DNA from 4 places in the Pseudomonas sp. SJZ078 genome. Region 1 is predicted to be linked to each of the others. Evidence: predicted binding sites of a transcription regulator. Region 1 holds the regulator's gene; each other region holds the start of a gene.
What was found. The regulator FliA, encoded in region 1, starts transcription of late flagellar genes. The targets are predictions, from matches to a motif close to CTAAAGTTTNNNNNNNNNNNGCCGNTAA.
Positions count from the first base shown of each region.

Region 2: the regulator FliA is predicted to act here: its motif matches at 2,553-2,580, upstream of motA (flagellar motor stator protein MotA).
Region 3: the regulator FliA is predicted to act here: its motif matches at 1,194-1,221, upstream of FBY02_RS00015 (methyl-accepting chemotaxis protein).
Region 4: the regulator FliA is predicted to act here: its motif matches at 2,401-2,428, upstream of flgM (flagellar biosynthesis anti-sigma factor FlgM).

Region 1 covers NZ_VIUG01000012.1:29,884-33,318, forward strand. The annotation lists gene FBY02_RS13205 (chemotaxis protein CheA) at 1-961, opposite strand, end outside; gene FBY02_RS13210 (protein phosphatase CheZ) at 986-1,774, opposite strand; gene FBY02_RS13215 (chemotaxis response regulator CheY) at 1,793-2,164, opposite strand; gene fliA (RNA polymerase sigma factor FliA) at 2,279-3,022, opposite strand; gene fleN (flagellar synthesis regulator FleN) at 3,019-3,435, opposite strand, start outside.
Region 2 covers NZ_VIUG01000013.1:7,774-11,208, reverse strand. The annotation lists gene rsgA (small ribosomal subunit biogenesis GTPase RsgA) at 1-515, shown strand, start outside; gene motB (flagellar motor protein MotB) at 589-1,629, opposite strand; gene motA (flagellar motor stator protein MotA) at 1,633-2,484, opposite strand; gene FBY02_RS13700 (HDOD domain-containing protein) at 2,639-3,435, shown strand, end outside.
Region 3 covers NZ_VIUG01000001.1:1,281-4,715, reverse strand. The annotation lists gene FBY02_RS00020 (TonB-dependent siderophore receptor) at 1-1,052, opposite strand, end outside; gene FBY02_RS00015 (methyl-accepting chemotaxis protein) at 1,263-3,059, shown strand; gene FBY02_RS00010 (YbdD/YjiX family protein) at 3,239-3,435, opposite strand, start outside.
Region 4 covers NZ_VIUG01000030.1:39,549-42,983, reverse strand. The annotation lists gene FBY02_RS22255 (MFS transporter) at 1-575, shown strand, start outside; gene FBY02_RS22250 (flagellar brake protein) at 706-1,452, opposite strand; gene FBY02_RS22245 (flagella synthesis protein FlgN) at 1,545-2,012, opposite strand; gene flgM (flagellar biosynthesis anti-sigma factor FlgM) at 2,059-2,364, opposite strand; gene flgA (flagellar basal body P-ring formation chaperone FlgA) at 2,537-3,301, opposite strand; gene FBY02_RS22230 (chemotaxis protein CheV) at 3,380-3,435, shown strand, end outside.

The sequences.
Region 1 (3,435 bases):
TGGCGGCCGATGCGGCAGTTGGCGCAGCAGAGGCCGTGCCGACTTCGCTGAACTTGCCTTTGCCGTGCAGATCGTCGAGCAGCGATTCGAATTCCTGATCGGTGATCAGGTCGCTGCCGGCCGCTGCGGCGGCAGGCTTGTTCGGAGCCGGCGTAGAGGCAATGGCCGACTCCAGGGCGTCAACGGCGAAAGTCCCCTTGCCATGCAGCTGATCGAGCAAGGCTTCGAATTCATCGTCGGTGATGTCGGAACTGTCGCCCGCGGCTTTCGGCGCGGCTGGGGCTGCCGGCGGGACAACCGCATCGACAGCGAACTGGCCTTTGCCGTGCAACTGATCGAGCAGCGACTCGAACTCTGCATCGGTGATCTCATCGCTGGCCGCGCCGGTATCAGCGGGCGCAGCCGCTACCGGAGCCTGGGTCTGAGTCTGGGCTTCGGCCTTGACGGCACTCAGGGAGTCCAGCAGTTGTTCGAATTCGTTATCGGTAATATCGCCCGATTCCTCGGCGGCCGGCTCCTCGACAATGGGTTCTTCAACCGCGGTCTCGACCGGAGCAGCTTCGTCAGCCGATTGCGGCTCGGCCAGGCGCGACAGCGCAGCGAGCAACTCAGGGGTGGCAGCGGTGATCGGCGAACGATCACGCACCTCGCTGAACATGCTGTTGACCGCGTCCAGCGCTTCCAGCACCACGTCCATCAATTCCGAATCCACGCGACGCTCACCCTTGCGCAGGATGTCGAACACGTTCTCGGCAATATGGCAGCACTCCACCAGCTCGTTGAGCTGAAGGAAGCCGGCGCCTCCTTTTACAGTGTGGAAACCGCGAAAGATTGCGTTGAGCAGATCCGCATCATCCGGCCGGCTTTCCAGCTCGACCAATTGCTCGGACAGTTGCTCTAGAATCTCGCCGGCCTCAACCAGGAAATCCTGAAGGATCTCTTCATCGGCGCCGAAGCTCATTAATGGGGTGCTCCTAAAACAGGGCTAAAATCCAAGGCTGGACAGCAAATCGTCCACATCGTCCTGACCGGACATAACGTCTTCTCTTTTATCGGCATGAATTTGCGGACCTTCACCCTGAGAGAGATGTTTTTGTGGATCTTTTTCGGCAAGCATCGCTTCACGGTCGTGTTCAATGCCCGCAAAGCGGTCGACCTGGCTGGCCATCAACACCAGCTTGAGCAGATTGCCTTCGACTTCGGTGACCAATTGGGTGACGCGCTTGATCACCTGACCGGTCAGGTCCTGGTAGTCCTGGGCCAGCAGAATGTCGTTGAGGTTGCTCGCGACCGCGCGGTTATCGGCGCTGCTGCGTGTCAGAAAACCGTCGACCCGACGCGCCAGGTCGCGGAATTCCTCTGCGCCGACTTCACGACGCATGAAACGGGCCCAGTCGGCGCTCAAGGCCTGGGCTTCATCGCCAAGGCCATTGACCAACGGCGTGGCGCTTTCCACCAGGTCCATGGTGCGGTTGGCGGCGGCCTCGGTCAGCTTGACCACGTAGGACAGCCGCTCGGTCGCGTCGGTGATCTGCGAGACCTCCTCGGCCTGGGGGGTGTTCGGATCGATCTGGAAATTGACGATCGCGCTGTGCAATTCACGGGTGAGCTTGCCGACTTCCTGGTACAGACCACGATCCCGGGTCTGATTGAGCTCGTGGATCATCTGGACTGCATCGCCGAAACGACCTTTCTCAAGGCTGTCGACCAGTTCGCGGGCATGTTTTTTCAGGGTCGATTCGAAATCGCCCATTGAAGCTTCATTATTCTCCATAGCTCCCCCGTGGCGCCGTTAACCGATGCGTTCGAAGATCTTTTCGATCTTTTCTTTCAACGCCTGGGCCGTGAAGGGTTTGACCACATAGCCGTTCACACCGGCTTGGGCCGCTTCGATGATCTGCTCGCGCTTGGCTTCGGCGGTGACCATCAACACAGGAAGGTGCTTGAGTTTTTCATCGGCGCGCACATGGCGCAGCAAGTCGATACCGGTCATGCCGGGCATGTTCCAGTCAGTCACCAGAAAGTCGATGCTCCCGCTATTGAGAACCGGGATGGCAGTGGTGCCATCGTCGGCCTCGACCGTGTTGGTGAACCCAAGGTCACGCAACAGGTTTTTTATGATCCGCCGCATCGTTGAAAAGTCATCAACGATGAGGATTTTCATGTTCTTGTCCAATTCGACCTCCAAGCAGACTTAAACGCGTACAGCACCTGAACGCGCCATTTCAATCAATCCGGTACAGCATCCGACGACGGTCCGGGGCACCCGAACCGACTGTCAGCGCGCTCGCCACTCCCCCAAACGCCCCCGCAAACGGGCGGCGCACTGGCTGTGTAACTGACTGACCCGCGATTCGCTGACCCCCAGGACCTCACCGATTTCCTTGAGATTCAGCTCTTCGTCGTAGTACAGCGCCAAGACCAGTCGCTCACGCTCCGGCAAATTGGCAATCGCATCGGCCAACGCGCTCTGGAAACGTTCGTCTTCCAGGTCACGCGCAGGCTCCATGTGAGTACTCGCGCCGTCCTCGTGCAGCCCATCATGATCGCCGTCCTGCAACAGGTCGTCGAAACTGAACAGGCGGCTGCCCAAGGTATCGTTCAAAATCCCGTAATAATCATCGAGACTCAACTGGAGTTCGGCCGCAACCTCGTGATCTTTAGCGTCTCGTCCGGTTTTCGCTTCAATAGCGCGAATGGCGTCACTGACCATGCGGGTATTGCGATGCACCGAACGGGGTGCCCAGTCGCCCTTGCGGACTTCGTCGAGCATCGCGCCGCGAATGCGGATGCCGGCGTAGGTCTCGAAACTGGCGCCCTTGCTGGCGTCGTATTTGTTCGCCACTTCGAGCAGGCCGATCATGCCCGCCTGGATCAGGTCCTCGACCTGCACACTGGCCGGCAACCGCGCCAACAAGTGATAGGCGATGCGCTTGACCAAGGGCGCATAACGCTCGATCAACTCGTATTGGGCGTCCCGTGCCGATTTCTTGTAGAGGTGGTTGTAACCGCTGGCTGTCATAACACGGGCCCTGCTGTTTGTTGCACGAGACGCTCGACGAAAAATTCCAGATGCCCGCGCGGATTGGCCGGCAGCGGCCAGGTATCGACCTTCTGGGCGATTGCCTTGAATGCCAGCGCGCATTTGGAACGGGGAAAGGCTTCATAGACGGCACGTTGCTTCTGGACCGCCTTGCGTACGCTCTCGTCGTACGGCACGGCACCGACGTATTGCAGGGCAACGTCCAGGAAACGATCGGTGACCTTGGTCAACTTGGCGAACAGGTTGCGCCCCTCCTGCGGGCTCTGGGCCATGTTGGCCAGGACGCGGAAGCGGTTCATGCCGTAGTCGCGGTTCAAGAGCTTGATCAGGGCGTAGGCATCGGTGATGGAGGTAGGCTCGTCACAGACCACCAGCAGCACTTCCTGGGCGGC
Region 2 (3,435 bases), on a different contig from region 1:
CCCCGGCGTTGAACGCCTTGCTGGCGGTCTATCGGCAACTGGGTTACCCGGTGCTGGAAGTCTCGGCCCACCACGGCAATGGCATGGAACAATTGCAACGGCAGTTGGACGGGCGCATCAGCGTGTTCGTCGGCCAGTCCGGTGTCGGCAAGTCTTCGTTGGTCAACAGCTTGCTGCCGGAGGTCGAAACCCGGGTCGGGCCGCTGTCCGAACTGTCGGGCCAGGGCACCCACACCACCACTACCGCGCGGCTGTTCCACTTTCCCGGCGGCGGTGAGCTGATCGACTCGCCAGGCATCCGCGAGTTCGGCCTGGGCCATGTCAGCCGGGCCGATGTAGAGGCCGGGTTCATCGAGTTCAACGACCTGATCGGCACCTGCCGCTTCCGTGACTGCAAGCACGACCGCGAACCCGGCTGCGCCCTGCTCAAGGCACTGGAAGACGGTCGCGTGCAGCAGCAACGGATGAACAGCTATCGCTCGATCATCGCCAGCTTGCCGGAAAGCAGCTACTGACCCAAAGGGATGTAAGCCAGACACAATTGTGGCGAGGGGACTTGTCCCCTCGCCACAGGTATCGGCGGCTGGATTATTGTGCAGGCGTTCCCGGCGGTTTCGGCGCGGCATCGTCGAACAGATTCAGACGCTCGCGCAACTCATGGGCCGGCACCGGTTGCTGATCGGCCGGCAAGGCGTTCGGATCGGCCGCAGCCCCCGGCGTCGCCGCCGGTGCTTCGCCCGGGGCCCTCTCGCCCTGGGCCGGGTCGGGTGCCGGATCGTCGGTCTGCGAACCTTCGATGGCCTTCTGGGCCTTCTTGGTCAACACCACGATATCGATACGCCGGTTGACCGGATTGAACGGATCCTTGCGGTCGAACAACGCCGAAGAGGCATATCCGACCACCCGCGCCACCTGCTCATCCGGATAGCTGCCGGCCACCAGGGCACGACGTGCCGCGTTGGCGCGGTTGGCGGAGAGTTCCCAGTTGCCGAAGTCGCCCTTGCCGACGTACGGCTTGGCGTCGGTGTGGCCGCTGATGCTGATCTTGTTCGGCACCGCCTTGATGGTGTCGGCCATGGCCAGCAGGATGTCCTCGAAATAAGGCTTCAGGCGTGCGCTGCCGGAATCGAACATCGGCCGGTTCTCGGCATCCGTGATCTGGATGCGCAAGCCGTTCGGCGTGATCTCGAACAGGATCTGGTCCTTGAATTTCTGCAGTTGCGGGTTCTCGTCGACCTTGTTCTGCAACTCCTGCAACAACAATTCCAGACGTTCGCGCTCGACCTGCTCGGCCATACCCTCGACCTGCTCGGAATCCACCGTCACCTTGTCGGGCTGCGGCTGGGACTTGACCTCGGGGTTGAGCGTATTTTCCGGCGCGAGGGTCGGCGATCCGCCCAGGTCGATGATGTAGGGCGTGCCGCTTTCGGAGAAGCCGACCGGGTCCTTGAAGTAACCGGCGATGGCGATCTTCTGTTCCGGGGTCGCGGTGGACAGCAGCCATAGCACCAGGAAGAACGCCATCATCGCCGTCGCGAAGTCGGCGAAGGCGATTTTCCAGGCGCCCCCGTGGTGTCCAGCGGCTATGCGCTTGACACGCTTGATGATGATCGGCTGGTTGTTCTCCATGGCTTAGCGACCGCGAACCGCTTGTTCCAGCTCGGCAAAGCTTGGACGGTGCGCCGGGTACAGGACCTTGCGGCCGAATTCCACGGCCAGCGAAGGAGGCATGCCCGAGGCCGAGGCCACCAGGGAGGCCTTGATGGCCTCGTAGGTGTTGAGTTCTTCCTTGGCATCATGGGCCAGGGAATGGGCCAGGGGACCGAAGAAACCATAAGCGGCCAGGATACCGAAGAAGGTACCGACCAGCGCCGCACCCACGTGCAGGCCGATGGACTTCTGGTCGCCATCGCCCAGGGAAGCCATGGTCACCACGATACCCAGTACCGCCGCGACGATACCGAAGCCGGGCATGGCGTCAGCGATGCCGGTCACGGCGTGGGACGGATGCTCAAGGTCTTCCTTGAGGCTGTACAGCTCCATGTCGAACAGGCCTTCGAGCTCATGGGGGGCCATGTTGCCGGACGACATGATGCGCAGGTAATCACAGATGAACGCCGTCATGCGGGCGTCCTTGAGCACTGCCGGGTACTTGGCAAAGATCGGGCTGGCGGCGGCGTCTTCGATATCGCCCTCGATCGCCATCATGCCTTCGCGGCGGCTTTTGTTGAGGATCTCGTAGATCAGCCCCAGCACCTCGAGATAGAAGGTGTGGCTGAAGCGCGAACTGAACATGCCCAAGGATTTCTTGAGCACGTGCATCGTCATGTAGCCGGGGTTGGCCTGCAGGAATGCGCCAAGGGCCGCACCACCGATGATCATGACCTCGAAGGGTTGGATCAGGGCGGCAATCTTGCCATGGGAGAGCACGTATCCGCCGAGCACGCTCGCGAACACGACAATGATGCCGATAATTTTAGCCATAGATTGAAAGTACTTATTTAAGTCGGGTTCAAGGTCATATTCGGAAGCTGGAAAATCTCTTCTTCTACTTATCGGCAAAACTGCGCCAGACTATAGCCAGTTCTGGCGAAAAGCCAGTTTGCCACGTTGCAGCATGCGATGATCACGTCCAGCCATGGCTAACGAAACGAAGGTTCCAACCCCACGACCGACCACCCTCGAAGGCTGGGTAAAACTGCTCGAGGGCGTGCATTTGCCGGTGCCCCAGACCAGTCATGACCAGGTCTGCAAGGCCGTCGCCGATAGCCGCCGCTCGCTACGTGACATCGCCGAGCTCATGCAGGACAGTCCTGCCCTGGCCCTGAGCGTCATCCGCGAAGCCAACCATCATACCCACGGCAGCCTCACTGAGCCGGCGGAAAACCTCGAAGTCGCCATCAACCGCCTCGGCCTCAAACGTACCGAGGAGTTGCTCGCCCGCCTGCCCTCGCTGCCGGAGCAGGAGATCCCCGTCACCCTGCGCCAGTTGCAATTGATCAGCCAGCACGCCACGCAACAGGCCAATGGCTTCTTTGCCAGCCGCCTGGCGCGGCTGTGGCAAGACATCCACTGGGGCAGCCTGCTGTTCCTGTCACCGCTCTGGCCCCTGGCCCTGACGCACCCGCGGTTGCTGGGGGAATGGGAGATGCGAGTGATGCATAGAGGCCAGTCGGCCAGCAAGGTGGAACGCGAACTGTTCGGTGTCGGCCTGCTGGAGATCTGTCTCGCGGTGGTGGAAGCCTGGCGCTTGCCGATCTGGGTGGCCCAAGGCTATCGCCTGCTGCTCAACGAACGTCGTGAACTGGTGAAGGTGTTACGCATCGCCCGGGACAGCGAACATCCGTTGCGCCAGCAGAATCGCCTGGACGATGATCCGACCCTGCGACGTTGGCTCAACCAGCCGGCCAATACCGTGCTGCTGGCGAACGGCCT
Region 3 (3,435 bases), on a different contig from region 1:
CAACTGGCGTAACGCGTTTCATCGTCGTAGTGCGCACCATTGGCGGCACGCTGAAACTTACCGGCATTTGACAGGCTCGGCTGCGCAATCGAAAGACTGTACCGATCATTGTTCCAGCCATAAGTCACCCGAGTCTTCCACGCCTCGCTCAACTCATACTCGAAACGCGCCGTCGCCGTCTCACGAATCCCGACGCTCTTGGCCCAGCGCTCATCGAGGCGCTTGTCATAATCGATATCCGCCGGATGCCCGTCGGTAAACACCGTCCCCCGGTCGAACGGGTTGGAATATTCGTTGTACTCATAACTCAGGCTCAACGAGGCCCGCTCACCCGTCCAAGCCAGGGACGGCGCCACCAACGTGCTCTCATTCACGCCATAGTTGCGCCAGTAATCTTCATGACCACGCTCGGCAATCAGCCGATACGCCAGCCCGGTATCCCCTAGCGGCCCGGTGGTGTCCACGCCCAGGGTGCCGCCGCCTTCGCTGTAGGCCGAGCCGCTCAGCGTGGTGCTCTGGGTGTATTCGGGCTTTTTGCTGATGACGTTGATCAGACCACCAGGCTCCAGCGCGCCATACAACATCGAGGCCGGACCCTTGAGCACTTCGACCCGCTCGGTGGTGGCGCTGAAGTTGTGTCCCAGGTTCGAACGCACGCCGTCGCGCAGGATCGAGCCATCGTCGTTGGTGCCAAAACCACGCTTGATCAGCGAGTCCCGCGAGCCCCCCAGGGTATTGCCCTGGCTGACGCCGCTGACGAACTTCATCGCATCGCCAAGTGAGCGCACCTGATAATCGTCCAGTGTCTGCTGGGTCACCACATTGATTGATTGCGCCTCTTCCTTGATCGGTACATCGTTTTTGCTTGCCGTGCTGGCTTGCGATGCCGTGTAGCCCTCATCTTGAGTGACGCGACTGCCCTGGATGTCCGTGGTGGGCAGTTCGATTACATCCTGGGCCCACAACGGGCTGGCGATGAAGCAGCAGGACAAGGTCGGCAATACACACTTGATGAAGACGTTGCGATTCGCAGGAGGGGTGAAACGATTCAAGACACGCACTCACAGGGGATGTTAATGCGAGCAAATATACTTTGAGAATTATTCCCAGTAAACACTTGTGGGAGCGGGCTTGCCCGCTCCCACAAGGCTCTATCGACTCGTGCAAAGTGATATCAAATAGCTCCAATCCGGCTAAAGCTTTCACCCCTGCGGTCGACTGTTAGCCATCAAGTAGATATTTTTCTGCCCAGGAGCTATGGCATGCAGACGTTGAAGGCTTTGTACGAGTCCATCGAAATGCACTTTTTCGATACGCTCACCAAGAAACTCTCAAGCCTTTTCCTGCTGGTCGCCGTCAGCGGCTTGCTGTACTGGGTGGCCCTCAGCGCCCGTACCGACATTGTGGCGCAGTTGCACAACGCGCAGCTCGACGCCGCCCTGCTGGGGCAGATCGAGGGCCGCCTCGACAGCCTGACCCAGGCCCTGTTGTTCGGTGCGCTCTTGACGCTGTGCATGATCAGCTTCATGGTCTGGTACTTTCGCCACCTCATCGTGCGCCCCGTCACCGCCATGACCCGTGCACTGGAGGAGATCGCCAACGGCGAAGGCGACCTGTCCAGGGACCTGCCGTTGGTGACCCATGACGAAATCCGCGTGTTGGCCGGCACCTGCAACCGTTTCCTGGCCAAGCAACGGGAAATCATCAGCAACGTCCAGGCACTCACCGTGCACATCGCCGTGGAGTCGGCGCGCTCGCTCAAGAACATCAGCGACTCCAGCGACAGCGCCACCCACCAGGCGCGCTTCGCCAAGGAAGTCATGGAGCAGAGCAACTCCGCCGTGGAGCGCATCGAAGAGGTCTCACGCCAGACCCAGGGCATCTCCAGCACCACCGCGCAGAACCTGAGCATGGCCCGGGATTCCTATGCCGAGCTGCTGGAAGTGACCGGCAACATCGGCGAGATCGCCGGCAGCCTCAATGAGTTCGCGACGCTGGTGAGCGCCTTGAATCAGCGTTCATCGAGCATCAAGTCCATCGTTGGCTTGATCCAGCAGATCTCTGCCCAGACCAACCTGTTGGCCCTCAACGCCGCCATCGAAGCCGCCCGTGCCGGCGAGAGCGGCCGGGGCTTCGCCGTGGTGGCCGATGAGGTGCGGACCCTGGCGCAGAATGTCAGCCGGGCCACGGACGACATCTCGCGCAACATCGACGCCATGCTCGAGGAAGTCGGCTCCACCCACGAGCAGACCACCCAGATCAGCCACAGCGCCCGGGAAACCCAAAAAGTCGTGGAGCGTGCTTCCGGCCATTTCGAGAGCATGATCGTCGACTTCGAATCCACCAACGGCAAGCTGGCCGACATCGCCGGGCACATCCAGCAGTTCGCCGATGCCAACACCGGCATCAACGAACGGGTCACCCAGATCCATGCCGACAGCCAGTCGATCGACCAGCGCATGCAGCATTCGGCAACCGCTACCCGTGATCTGTCCGGTGTCGCTGAAAAGGTGCAGGCGCTGCTGGGCCGGTTCGTGCTCGGCCACGGCAAGCTGGATGCGGCCATCACCCGTGCCAGTCAGTGCCGCGACACCCTCCAGGTACGCCTGGAGGCATTGCACCGCGAGGGACTCAACCTGTTCGACCAGAATTACCAGTTGGTTCCGGGCACCGATCCCAAGCAGTACATGACCGGCTACACCGAACGCTTTGCCCAGGTCTGCCAGGAAGCCTGCGACGCCCTCACCCGCAGCACACCGGGCGGCAAGGTCTCGTTCATCGTCGACACCAAGGGCTACTGCCCGGTGAACAACAGCTGGGTGTCGAAACCACCCACCGGCGACCGCGCCGTTGACCTGCCGGTATGCCGCAACAAACGGATCTTCAACGACCCCATCGGCCTGCGCGCGGCGGGCAACGTCCAGCGCTTCCTGCTCCAGACCTACCTGCGCGATACCGGGGAAATCATGACCGAGATCGACGTACCGTTCTTCTTCGACGGCCGCCACTGGGGCAACCTGCGGGTGGGGTTCGACGCGGCGGTGTTGCTGGCGGAGTGAGCCTGCTCCGGGCGGCGATCCGACGATAGCGGTGGATCAGCCGACATCTTCATCACTGACCCGACGCCTTCGCGGGCAAGCCCGCTCCCACAGGGAATCGGTGGTAGACACAAAACCTGAGGCTGCCCAAAAACAACTGTGGGAGCAAAGCTTGCTCCCACAGGGGTGTTACAAGGCCTTCAGCAGCACTTCGGCCCACCCTTGCCACCGTAACGGGCCTCCTGGCGTTCGCGGAAGAACGTCTCGTAGTCCATCAGCGGTTTGTCCGGGTGCTTGGTTTGCATGTGCTCGACGTAGTTGTCGTAGTCGGGCATGCCGACCATCAGGCGGGCGGCCTGACCGAGGTATTTACCGAGGCGACTCAAGTCATTGAACA
Region 4 (3,435 bases), on a different contig from region 1:
GGCTGTCCGACCGTTACGACCGGGCGCTGCTGATCCGTTGCTTTGCATTGTGCCTGGCAGTCTTCGCGTCGCCATTGGCGATCCTGTCGACGGTGCCGCTGGAAGTGCTGTTCGTCGCCGGTTTTTTCTGTTCGCTGATGCAATTCTGCCTGTACCCGCTGGCGGTGGCGTTTTCCAACGACCACGTCGAAGCGGATCGCCGGGTGTCGCTGACAGCGATGCTGCTGGTGACGTACGGCGTAGGTGCGAGTATTGGCCCGCTGGTGGCCGGGGTGCTGATGAACTCATTCGGCAGCCACATGCTGTACGCCTTCTTCACCTTCTTTGCACTGGTACTGGTGTGGCGCATACGGCCAAAAGCGGTGACCAACCTGCATCAGGTCGATGACGCGCCGCTGCATCACGTGGCGATGCCCGACAGCATGTCCAGTTCCCCGCTGGTGGCGTGTCTCGACCCGAGGGTCGATGAGCAGGTGGTGCAAGAGCAGATGCAGGTGACGCCGAATCCGGAGGTCGAGCCGGTTGCAGAGCCGGTCACCGAGGGGGCTGACGCTGAGGAACCTCAAGCCAGGTAAGTAGGCAGTGGTGTCGCCAATCGCGAGCAGGCTCGCTCCCATATGGGGGCGGTAAACCGCAAGTCCTTATGGGAGCGAGCCTGCTCGCGATGAGGTCGGTCCAGGCGCAGAAAATATTCGGGGCTGGGGATCAGATATCGTCTTTATCGAAGCGGCGCGCTTCGCGCTGCAGCTGATAGACGAAACGCTCGACCTGCCGCTGCACCAGGCCACTGATATTGTGGAAGCGCACGCCGGCGAAGGTGGTGTTGATGCGTTCTTCGAAATGCAGGTAGCGCAGTTCGACCGGTGCCGTCATGTTGCCAAAGGGCAGGGCGGCGATGAAGCGCTCGTAAACCTGGCCCAATTGCAGGCGCTCGGTGATGTCGCCATCGAAGCGCAGCTTGCAGCCGGTGGCGGAGATATCCAGCAGTTTGCCGCTCACGGGTGACTTGAGCTTGTCGCCGCCCAGTTCGATGCTCACCAGTTGCGCCAGCTTCAAGGCTGCGCGGAAGGCGTTGCGACGTTGGTGATAAACCACTTCGTCGGGCAAGGCGCCACGGTAGCAGCGACCATCGTGGGACTCATTGATCGTCAGCGGACCCTTGCCTTCCCATGCGATGCGCACGCCATCATGGAAACCTTCGACCCGAAACGGCTCGCCCGCGAGCAGGAAACGCTCCCCGTCGCGAGGGATCATTTCATCCAGGGCGATGGTGTTCTTCTCGCGATCGACGTCGACCAGGTAGCTCTGGAAGCGCTGGGTGCGTTCGTGGAAGGTAATGATCAACGGATCGTGGCTATCTTGCAGCATCCGCAGGTTGCCGGAGATTTCCAGGGGCGTGGTAAGGACCTTGGGCGGTTGCGGAGCATCATCCGCGTTTGAGGCATTGAACACGGTGGGTCAATCTCCAAGCAAAATACGACTACGAATGGCCAGCATTTTGCCAGCATCTATCGCGGGTTGATAGAGCGCAGGCATGGTTCGTTTCATGCCTGGCTGAGCGGGCGGTGCTTGACCATCTTGGCGGTCGAGCCGCGAGCATCGTAAAGCGTCGGGATTTCACCGCCATTGAGGATGCGCAACTGGTTGGCGGTAGCGGCTTGCTGGAGTTGGATCGACTGGCCGTTGCGGGCGTTGGCCGCCTGGCACTGGGCGAGCAGATCATTGAGCACTGCGCTTTGGGACAACAACTGATCGCCGATCGTCGACTGGCTGGCCAGTTGCTCGAGGCCATCGTTGTTGGCGGGCAGGTTGAGGCTGGCGAGAATCTCGCTGCGTTTGCGGCCATGCTGATCGAGCAGAATGATCAATGCCTGTTTCTGTGCCAGGATATTTTCCAGCAAGGGCATGTCGCGACCATGCAGCGCCAGGGATTCGGTCTGCAGCAGCTCCAGCAATTGTTGTGCTGGAACAAAGTCGTCGATGATCAATTGCAATAAATGAGTGTCGTGCATGGCTGGCCTTGGGTCTTAGCATCCAAAAGCCTGCGCTGGCGGCGGCCTAGCGCTGGGCTTCGAAGTTGAGCAGTTTGCTGGCTACACGGTTGCTGTCGACCTTATAGCTGCCATCGGCGATGGCTGCTTTCAACTCGGCCACGCGGGCGTTGTCGACGACAGGTTGATCGCGCAGCTTGTCAGTAATCTTCTGCAACTGCTGAGCCTCATCACTGAGGTGTACCGACTCCCCGTTCTTGACAGTGGTGGCCTGCTCGGCCGGCGAGGATTTTTCAGTTTCCTTGCTGGCGTTGGTGCGCGTAGTGCCTGTCAATGGTGAGGAGCTGTTTAAACGATTGAAATCGATGACCATGGTAAAAAACCTCTGGGTATTTGGACGCTTGCCATGTTTTCGGCCATCCCCCAAAAAACTTTAGGCTCATTTGTTCAATGAGCGTGCGCACGTCTGCGCTTGCCTTGCGTAAGGCACAGTCTAGGGAACAGCAGGGTCAAGCGCCAGCTTTCTACCCGTCTCTACCGGATCACTACATAGCCACTTCCACCTGGCCTGGGGCCATCACTTGCGCCTTGATGACGCGTTGGGAATTTAGGTTCTTCACTCGAATCTGTTCGTTCATGCCGCCATTGGACAGGGCTTCGCCGGGCATCCGCACGGCCAGGGTGCCGCTACGGGCCGTGATCACCACCTGGTCACCTTTGCGGACGACTTCGGCCTGTTCCAGGTGCAAAAGAGTCACGATCTGGTCGGCTACCATTGGTCGGACAAGTTTCTGTCCGATGGCCTGATCGACGGAGGTCAGGAACCCTTGGGTGATCTGGCTGACATCCCGTTCACGCAACGTCACGTCCTGGGGCTCGACGATTCCGGCCCGTTTCAAAGGGCGGGTGGTGGTGACGATTTCGCGAAACAGGCGTACCTGGGCTGGCACGAAGACCGTCCAGGGGGCCGCGCTGTCGCAACGGACCTTTACCGTGACCCGTCCCAGTGGCCTGGCAGGGCTTTCCAGGGACGCAGTCAATTCCTTGTCACACATTGGCATGCGCAAGCGCGGGTCGATCTGGTTGACTTCGATTTCGTAGCGACCTTCGGTTTGACTGGAAGCCAGATAGTCTTCTACGGTGAATTCAAGAAAGCCCTGAGTGACGCCGATAAGGAGATCAGGCAAGGTAACCGGAGCTTCGGCAAGGGCGCGTCCCCCCGAGGCGAACAGGCAGACAGCCAACAGCATACCGAGCCAGAGGCGGCAATGAGTGGTCAGGCGTCGAGAAAATGTCGTTTGTGCGTTCATGCCGGTTGAATAGCAAGCCCCGTGCCGTTTAGTGATGAATGCGCGTCGGACACATTAGCGTTAGGTAGGAGTCAGGGCATGGCGGGAGTGATGGATTCGGTAAACCAGCGCACACAGCTGGTCGGTCAGAATCG